Regions from separate parts of the Kytococcus schroeteri genome, predicted to be linked through region 2. Evidence: riboswitches for the same ligand, from Rfam matches in the RefSeq annotation. Region 2 holds a riboswitch; the other holds the start of a gene.
The links. A riboswitch is a leader RNA that binds a small molecule or an ion and turns the genes downstream of it on or off. The one in region 2 is predicted to bind thiamine pyrophosphate.

Region 1 (4,187 bases), on a different contig from region 2:
CGCGGTGGCCAGCAGCACGGCGTCGCACCCCAGCTCCATGGCCAGGGCGGCGTCGCTCGCAGTGCCGATGCCGGCGTCCAGCACCACCGGAACCCCTGCCCGCGAGCAGATGAGCGCGATGTTGTGCGGGTTGAGCACGCCCAGCCCGGACCCGATGGGGGAGCCGCCGGGCATCACCGCGGCACAGCCCAGGTCCTCCAAGTGCGCGGCCAGCGCCGGGTCGTCGGAGGTGTACGCCCACACGGTGAACCCGTCGGCCACGAGCTGCTCGGCAGCCTCGGCGGTCTCCAGCGGGTCGGGCAGCAGCGTGTCGTGGTCCATGACCACCTCGAGCTTCACCCAGTCGGTGCCCAGCGCCTCCCGGCCCAGCCGGGCGGTGAGCACGGCCTCGTGGGCGGTCTGGCACCCGGCGGTGTTGGGCAGCACCCGCAGGCCCAGGTCGCGGACCACGCCGAGCAGGGACGGGCCGCCGGCCAGGTCGGCGCGGCGCAGGGCCACGGTGGTCACCTCGGTACCGCTGGCGCGCAGCGCGTCGGCCAGCAGAGTGTGGTGGGTGGCGCCCCCGGTGCCGGTGACGAGCCGGGAGGTCAGGCGCGTGCCGGCCACCTCCCAGCCCGGGTCCTCCAGCGGGGTGTGCGAGGGGATACCGGGCGGTGCGGTGGGAGCGGTCGTCGTCGGGGTGGGGCTCGGCTCGGTGCTCATCCGCCGGCCACCGGGGTGAGCAGCTCCACCTGGTCACCCTCGGCGAGCACCGTGAGGCCCCACGCACCGGCGGGCACCACCTGCTGGCCCACGGCCGCGGCCACCCCGGCGTGACCCGGGCCGAGCACCTCGGTGACCAGCTGCTCCAGGGTGGTGCCCGGCGGCACGGTGCGTTCGGTGCCGTTGAACCGGATGGTGGTGGGCGTGCTCACGAGGCCTCCTCGAGGGTGGACGGGACGGACGGGGACCAACGGGCTGGTGGGGTCCGGGCGACGGACGGGGCCGACGTGCGCACCGCGGCGGCGGCGGCAGCGGCGGCCCGGTGGCACAGCAACACACCGTGGCGGCCGTGACCGGTGGAGAGCACCACCCGCACCGGGCCGTCGGAGCCGGGCAGCGTGTGCTCGCGCAGCAGCGGGCCCGGTGTGGCGAGGGTGGGCCGGTGGCCGCTGAGCGCCTCGGCCAGGTGCATCTCGCGGACGCCCGGGTAGAGCGCGGCGGCGTCACCGAGCAGGTCGAGCACCTCGCCGGCCGGCACGCGCTCGTCGGTGCCCCGCTCCACGCTCGTGGCCCCCACCACGAGCTCACCGTCGGTGCGGGGCACGAGGTACACCTCGCGGTCGTCCACGCGGCCCCGCAGCACGTGGCTGGGCACCGGCGCGGTGGGGGTGCCGTGCAGGCGCAGCACGGTGCCGGCCACGGCGCGTACGCCGGTGGGTGGCAGGGCACCGGGCAGCAGGGCGTCGGTGCGGTGCCCGGCGCAGACCACCACCACGCTGGCCCGCAGCGTGCAGCCGTCCGCGAGCACCACGGAGCCGTCGTCGGCCAGGCGTCCGGCGGCATCGACCAGCCGCACCCCGCGGGCGGCGCAGGAGGCCCGCAGCGCCGTCACGAGCCGCCGCGGGTCCACCTGGTGGTCGCCCTGCACGGCCACCCCGCCGGCCACTCGGCGCGAGAGCCCCGGCTCGGCGCGCCGCAGGGACCGGCGGTCCAGGGGCGCGGCCTCGAGACCGGCCGCCCGAGCGGCGTCGGCCAGGTGGGTGGTGCGGGCCAGGTCGTCGGCGCCCAGGGCCACGTGGAGGGTGCCGGCGGTGCGCAGGTCCAGACCGATGCCGGTCTCGGTCTCGAGCGCGGCGGCCTCACCGGGCCAGCGCCCCATCGCGTCGAGGGCGAGCGCGTGCACCTCCGGCTCGGTGGTGCGGAACTCGCTGGTGGGTGCCAGCATCCCGGCGGCACGGTGCGCGGCACGGAGGTGCTCCCCGGCATCGACGAGGACGACCCGGTGGTCGGCCGCCAGCAGGCGCGCGGTGGCCGCCCCCACCGGTCCGCCGCCGAGCACGACGACGTCCGCCGGCCCCTGGGGCTGCTGCTGGATGGCGCTGTGCACGCCGACCTCCCTCCGCCGGTACGACCCGGATCAGGTGCGACGGTCGGCGATGCCTCGCCCTCTCAGCCCGGCTCCAGGGCTCCCGTGGTTCGGCCAGCACCCTAACGCGGGCCCAGCAGCACCAGCACCTCGGCGTGGTCGGTGTTGGGGAACATGTCCACCAGCCGTGCGGACAACGGCTGCCAGTGCGGCATCGCCGCCAGGTCGGTGGCCAGCGTGACGGGGTTGCACGAGGAGTAGACGAGCGTGCCCGTGGGCGAGGCCGGGTCCGCGGCGGCCGAGAGGCCGTCGAGCAGCACCGGCAGGTCCGGCCCCAGGCCACGCCGCGGCGGGTTGACCACCACGGCCTGCGTGGCCCCGGCCGCGGCCACCACCGCCGCGGGGTCCGAGGCGTCGGCCACCACGAAGCGTGCCCCCGCCGCGCCCGGGACGCCCGCCAGGTCCCGCGCACCGCGGGTCGCGCCGCGCACCGCATCGGCCGAGACCTCCACGCCCACCGCCTCGATGCCGGCGGCGGCCGCGTGCAGCGCGAACCCGCCCACGCCGCAGTACAGGTCGGTCACCGTGGCCGCACCACGGTCGGTGAGCCAGTCGGTCACCTGCGCGTAGAGGGCCGCCGCGACGGCGGTGTTGGTCTGCAGGAAGGAATCCGGGCCCACGTGGAGCACCACCGGCCCCATCGGGACGGACAGCAGCGTCTCCTCGGTGAGTGGCACCTCCTGCGCACCGGAGAGGGTGGCCTTGTGCTCGGGGTGGATGTTGGCGCTCACCACCCGCAGCCGCGGCAGGTCGGCCAACAGGCCGGGCAGGTGCTCCCGGACCCGCTCCAACGGCCCGGTGGTGCGCAGCACCAGGCGCAGCATGAGCTCCCCGGTGGGGGAGGCGGTGAGCACCAGGTGCTTGAGCTCCCCGCGGCGGCGGGCCACGTCGTAGGGCGGCAGGGCAGCGCGGGTCACGAAGCGCGCGAGGCGGTCCAGCACGGTGGCCAGGGCCGCCTCGTGCAGGCCGCAGGTGCGCAGGTCCACCCCGCGTCCGTCCGCGTCGAGGATGCCCAGGGTGGGCGCACCCGCGGTGCCGCCCACCACCAGCTTGGCCTTGTTGCGGAAGCCCGCGGCGGCGCTCGGCAGCGGCTCCTGCCAGACGTGGTCGGGCACCAGGGGGCCCAGGCGCTCGCGGACGGCGGCATCCTTGGCGGCCAGCTGGTCGGCGTAGGGCGTGCCCATGAGCGTGCAGGAGCGGCACCGTCCGGCGGAGAAGTGGCCGCAGTGCAGGGGAGGGGTCGAGCGCAGGTCCACGCCCATCACCCGTACAGCACGGCGAAGCGGGCGAGCAGGCGGTGCGAGGCGGACACGTCCGTGGTGCGGGCCGCGGCCACGATGTCGGCCGCCTCCTCGGGGGCGAAGTAGCCGTGGTGGGCGTAGACGGCCACCCGGGCGGCCAGCCCCTCGGCGTCGAGCTCGGGGTGGAACTGGGTGGCGCGCACGTGTCGGCCCACGCGGACCAGCTGCACGGGGCAGGCCGCGGAGCCGGCCAGCACGGTCATCCCCGACGAGGGGGTGGCGACGGCCTCCTTGTGGCCCACCCACGCGCGGAACTGCCGCGGGACGCCCTCGAGCAGTGGGTCGTCGGCACCGGCCTCGGTGAGGGTGACGACCGGTGCGGCGAGCTGCTCCCCGTGCGTGGTGTCCACGGTGGCCTGCTGGTGGACGCCGAGCACGCCCATGCCGTAGCAGAGGCCCAGGGTGGGGAAGTCCGCCGCCACCACGGCGTCGAGCACCGCGGTCAGGTCGGCCTCCACCCGGCGTTGCACGGGGTCCTTGGACCCGGGCGGGTCGGAGACGGTGAACGGGCTGCCGCCGATGATCACGCCGGCCCACCGGCCGAGGTCCAGCCCCGGCATCGGCCCGGCTTCCAGGCGCCACTGCACGACGCGCTCCGGCGGGACCCCCATGTGGCGTGCCACCGCCTCGTGCTCCTGGTGGGCCAGGTCGTCCTCGGCGCGCGTGGACAGCAGGAGGAAGGGGAGCATCGCCCCATTGTGCGGCACACTGTGCACGCCCTCGAAAACCCGGTAGGAGACCCCCATGGCCAGCACCCT
Region 2 (4,187 bases):
CGCCGGTGGACCACCGGGGCGTGGCCCGGCTGGGCTCCCGGGTGCGGCCGGGCTGGTTCGCCCAGACCCAGGACCACCCGGCGCTGACGGGGCGGACCCCACAGCGACCTCCGCACCCGTCGGCACGGCGAACTCCGCACCGGTGCCGAACTCAGGCCGCCGAGCACCCACTTCCGCACCGGTGCTGAACTCGACTGTCGAGATCGGCACCGGTGCGGTTCTCACGGCCGGGTGACGTCCGAGATCGGCACCGGTGCGGAGTTCGTGGCCGGCGATGCTCGAGATCGGCACCGGTGCGGAGCTCGCCGGCCGCTCAGTGCCAGAGGGCGTGGAAGTGGTGCACCGGCCCCGGCCCGGCCCCCACGTCGAGGGCGTCCGCGTGCTCCAGCGCGGCCGTCAGGTAAGCCTTGGCGTCGGCCACCGCATCGGTCCAGCCCGCCCGCTGCGGGCGCAACGCGGCTACCGCCGAGGAGAGCGTGCAGCCCGTGCCGTGGGTGTTGCGCGTGGCCACCCGAGGAGCGGTGAACTCCTCCGCCCCACCCGGCCCGGCCAGCACGTCGGTGCTCGCGGCGCCGTCCACGTGGCCGCCCTTGAGCAGCACCCGCGCCCCCAGCCGCTCGTGCAGCGCGGCAGCCATCGCCCGCTGTCCGGCCAGGTCGCGCGGCGGTTCGGCCCCGGCGAGCACCCCCGCCTCGGGACCGTTGGGCGTCACAAGGTCCACCACCGCAACCAGCCGGCGCACGGCCTCCACCGCGTCGGCGTCCAGCAGCCGTGATCCGGCCGTGCTCACCATCACCGGGTCGAGCACCACGGGGCAGTCCAGCCGGCGCACCACGTCGGCCACCGCATCGGCCACCGGCGCCGTGCCGAGCATGCCGATCTTCACCGCGTCCACGCGCACGTCCTCCAGCAGCGTGACCAGCTGCTCGGTGACGAACCCCGCCGGCACCGGGTGGACGCCCGTGACCCCGCGCGTGCTCTGCGCCGTGAGCGAGGTGAGCACCGCGCAGCCGTAGGCCCCCAGGGCACTGAAGGTCTTGAGGTCGGCCTGCACACCCGCCCCGCCGGAGGGGTCCGAGCCCGCGACGGTGAGCACCACCGGCACGCGCGCGCTCCCCGCCCCTGCCGGGCCCCCGTGCGCGCTCACCGCCACAGCTCCCGGAACTCGCGTGCGGCCGCGGCCACGTCCGGCGCCGCGCACAGCGCCCGCACCACCGCCACGCCCTCGGCCCCGCACCCACGCAGCTCGCCGATGTTCTGCGGGGTGATGCCGCCGATGGCCACGCCCGGAAGCTGGCTCGCCGCCCGCATCGCACGGGCCCCCTCCGGCCCGATGGCGGGATCGTGCGCCACCTTGGTGGGTGTGGGCCACACCGGGCCGATGCCGATGTAGTCCACCGTGCCCGGCGGCAGGGCGCTGGCGGCACGGGCCTGCTCCACCGAGTGCGTGGACAGCCCGACGAGCACGTCCGGCCCCACCTCCTCGCGGGTCTGCACCGGCGGGGTGTCGGTCTGGCCGATGTGCACCCCCTGCGCCCCGATGGCGTGCACCAGGTGGGCGCGGTCGTCCACCAGCAGCGGCACTCCGGTGCCCTCGAGCACCTCGCGGATCTCCTGCCCCAGGCGCACGAACGCGACGTCGTCGAGGCGCTTCTCGCGCAGCTGCACGATGGTGACGCCGCCGGCCACCGCATCGCGCACCACGGCGGGCACGCCACGCGCGCCGCAGCGGGCGGTGTCGGTGACGAGGTAGAGCGTGAGGTCCAATGCGGGGCGGCCGGGCACCGACGGGCGCGTGGGGGCGGGTGTGGCCGCGGGGTGCGGGGCCGGCTGGGCAGGGTGGTTCACGATGACGTCCCTCCGCTCGCGTGAACGAGATCAGGTTCCACGGGTGTGTTCTCAGCCCCGGTGGGGCACCCCGCGTCGTCGGCCACCCTAGGTGGTGGGGCGTCCCGCCCTCGGGTGGGTGTGTGGCCGGGGCGGGGCCGGGGCGGCACCCCTCCGGACGTGCTCACCTCCGGAAAGCTTTCAGATCCACCGCGCCGTCGTGGTGGTTCTGAAAGCTTTCCGGAGGGTGGGGCGGCGGAACCCGGAGGTCTGCACGGAACCCGGAGGTCTGAGGCCGCTCGGGTGGGTCTGCTGCGGAGGTGGGCCCCATCGCCCCGCCGCACGGGAAAGGTGGCGCGGCACGGGAAGGGACGCCCCCGCACGGGAAGCTTCGCGTGCGGCCAGCACCTTTCGCGTGCGCAGTGAGTTTTCGCGTGCGACGGGCGGTGCGATGGGGGACGCGGCGGGGCGATGAGGCGAGGATGCCGGAGGGCGTGGGCTGGGCGATGCCGGAGCGGGCTTCCCCGCCCAGGCCCAACGACGTCCCCCCTCACGCCTGGCGGGCGCCGCGCATCATCCACGCGTGGTTGGCCCGCAGCACCGCCCGCGCACCGGGCACCCACAGCGCGTGCCGCAGCACCGGGTGCGCCAGCCGGCACCGCTGCCGCCACACGATGCGGCTGCCCCCGCCGCACGCCACCACGCGCACCTCGATCGTCCCCACCAGGTCGCCCGCGGACCGGGCCACCAGCCGGCGCCCCACCGGGTCCTCCACCACCCGCCGCAGCGAGAACCGCAGGGGCACCGGCAGCAGGCTGCGCACCACCATCGAGCCCGCGCCGTCCCCGGTCCGCCGCGCCGCCCGCGCCTGCGGCCACCACCCCGGGAAGCCCTCCGGAACCGCCCACCGCGCGTACACCGCTGCCGGAGCGCCGGGTTCGGTCCACGAGTGGGTGAACACGAAGGGGCGGTCGGCAGGGCGGGGCACGTGCCCCATCGTGGTCCACGCACCGCGGCGCTCCCGCGTGCGGCCCCGACACCCCGACAGGCATGATGGCCCTGCGGACCCGGCACACCGCCGGCCCACCCGCCGCACACCACGGAGGTCACCATGAGTCTCGAGTCCGGCCTGCACGCGCGCTTCTCCCAGGCGTTCGCCGACGTGGCGGACACGGTGACCGACTGGGACGCCCCCACCCCGGTCAAGGAGTGGACCGCCGGCGACGTCGTGGAGCACCTCATCGACTGGTACGAGTCCGTGCTGGAGAACTGGGTGGACATGGACTTGCCCGACCGCGACCCGCAGGCCGACCCCGCCACCGCCTGGCGCCAGCGCGCCGCCGACGTGCAGGAGCTGCTCGACGACAGCGAGCGCTCCACCATCGTGCTGGACGAGGGCCCGTTCGCCGGCCAGACGATCGCCGAGATGACCGGCGACCTGTACGTCTCGGACATCTACATGCACACCTGGGACCTGGCCCGCGCCGCCGGCGTGGAGCCCGACCTGGACCCCGACTACGCCGAGCAGATGCTGCAGGGCATGGAGCCCATCGAGCAGATGCTGCGCCAGTCCGGCCAGTACGGCCCGGCGGTGGAGACCGAGAGCGAGGACCCGGTGGAGCGCCTCATGGCCTTCATCGGCCGCGACCCGCAGTGGCGCCGCCCGGGTGCCCCGGAGGGTGGCGCCAGCCCGATGTGACCCGGGCGATCGCGCCCCGCCCCCTCGGGCAGGATGGCCCCGTGCCCGCCTGGACCCGCCGCGCCCCCGCACCGCACTTCCGCACCGCCACCGACCGGGCGGTGCGCCAGTTCGGCCTGTACACGCTGTTCTCGGTGGCGCTCGTGCTGGTCACCTTCCTGTTCCTGGGCGGCGCGGTGCTGTGGGTGGCCCTGCCCGCGCTGCGCTGGCTGACCCTGCCCTCGGTGCTGCTGATGCTGGTGTGCTCGGTGTGGATGGCGCGCGAGGCCCTGCCCCTCCAGGACGAGGGCGAGCTCGCCGGCCCGGCGTGGGCCGCGGTGGCCGGCACCGTGGCCGCGGGCACCGTGCTCACCGCCGTCCCCGCCTGGGCGGCCGAGGAGCCCCGCATCCTGCCGATGATGGGCTACACGGCCATGTCGGTGGCGATGATGCTGGGCCTTGCCGTCCGCTGGCGGCTGGCCACCACGCTCGCGTGCGTGCCGGCCCTCGCCGCGTGCCTGACCCTGGCCGTCCGCGACCTGCGCCTGGTGCCCATGTCGGCCGTGGGCCTGGGAATCGGCCTGGGGACGGGGCTCTTCATCGGGTACTGCAGCGCGTGGGCCATGAGCGTGGTGCGCGCGCAGGCCCGCCACCACCGGGTGGCCGCCGACCTGGCGGTGGC

Region 1: it holds a riboswitch for thiamine pyrophosphate, as region 2 does, so the genes downstream of both, ACFFHC_RS07860 (FAD-dependent oxidoreductase) here and thiE (thiamine phosphate synthase) in region 2, are expected to answer to the same signal.

Annotation. Positions count from the first base shown of each region.
Region 1 is NZ_JBHLVH010000014.1:164,980-169,166, reverse strand. It holds gene ACFFHC_RS07870 (thiazole synthase) at 1-702, opposite strand, end outside; gene thiS (sulfur carrier protein ThiS) at 699-914, opposite strand; gene ACFFHC_RS07860 (FAD-dependent oxidoreductase) at 911-2,089, opposite strand; TPP riboswitch at 2,094-2,178, opposite strand; gene ACFFHC_RS07855 (methyltransferase domain-containing protein) at 2,191-3,390, opposite strand; gene ACFFHC_RS07850 (glutamine amidotransferase) at 3,390-4,118, opposite strand; gene ACFFHC_RS07845 (alpha/beta fold hydrolase) at 4,174-4,187, shown strand, end outside.
Region 2 is NZ_JBHLVH010000001.1:76,201-80,387, reverse strand. It holds partial or broken gene ACFFHC_RS00410 (ATP-binding cassette domain-containing protein) at 1-161, shown strand, start outside; gene thiD (bifunctional hydroxymethylpyrimidine kinase/phosphomethylpyrimidine kinase) at 314-1,147, opposite strand; gene thiE (thiamine phosphate synthase) at 1,144-1,848, opposite strand; TPP riboswitch at 1,839-1,931, opposite strand; gene ACFFHC_RS00395 (SRPBCC family protein) at 2,378-2,815, opposite strand; gene ACFFHC_RS00390 (maleylpyruvate isomerase family mycothiol-dependent enzyme) at 2,939-3,526, shown strand; gene ACFFHC_RS00385 (sensor histidine kinase) at 3,568-4,187, shown strand, end outside.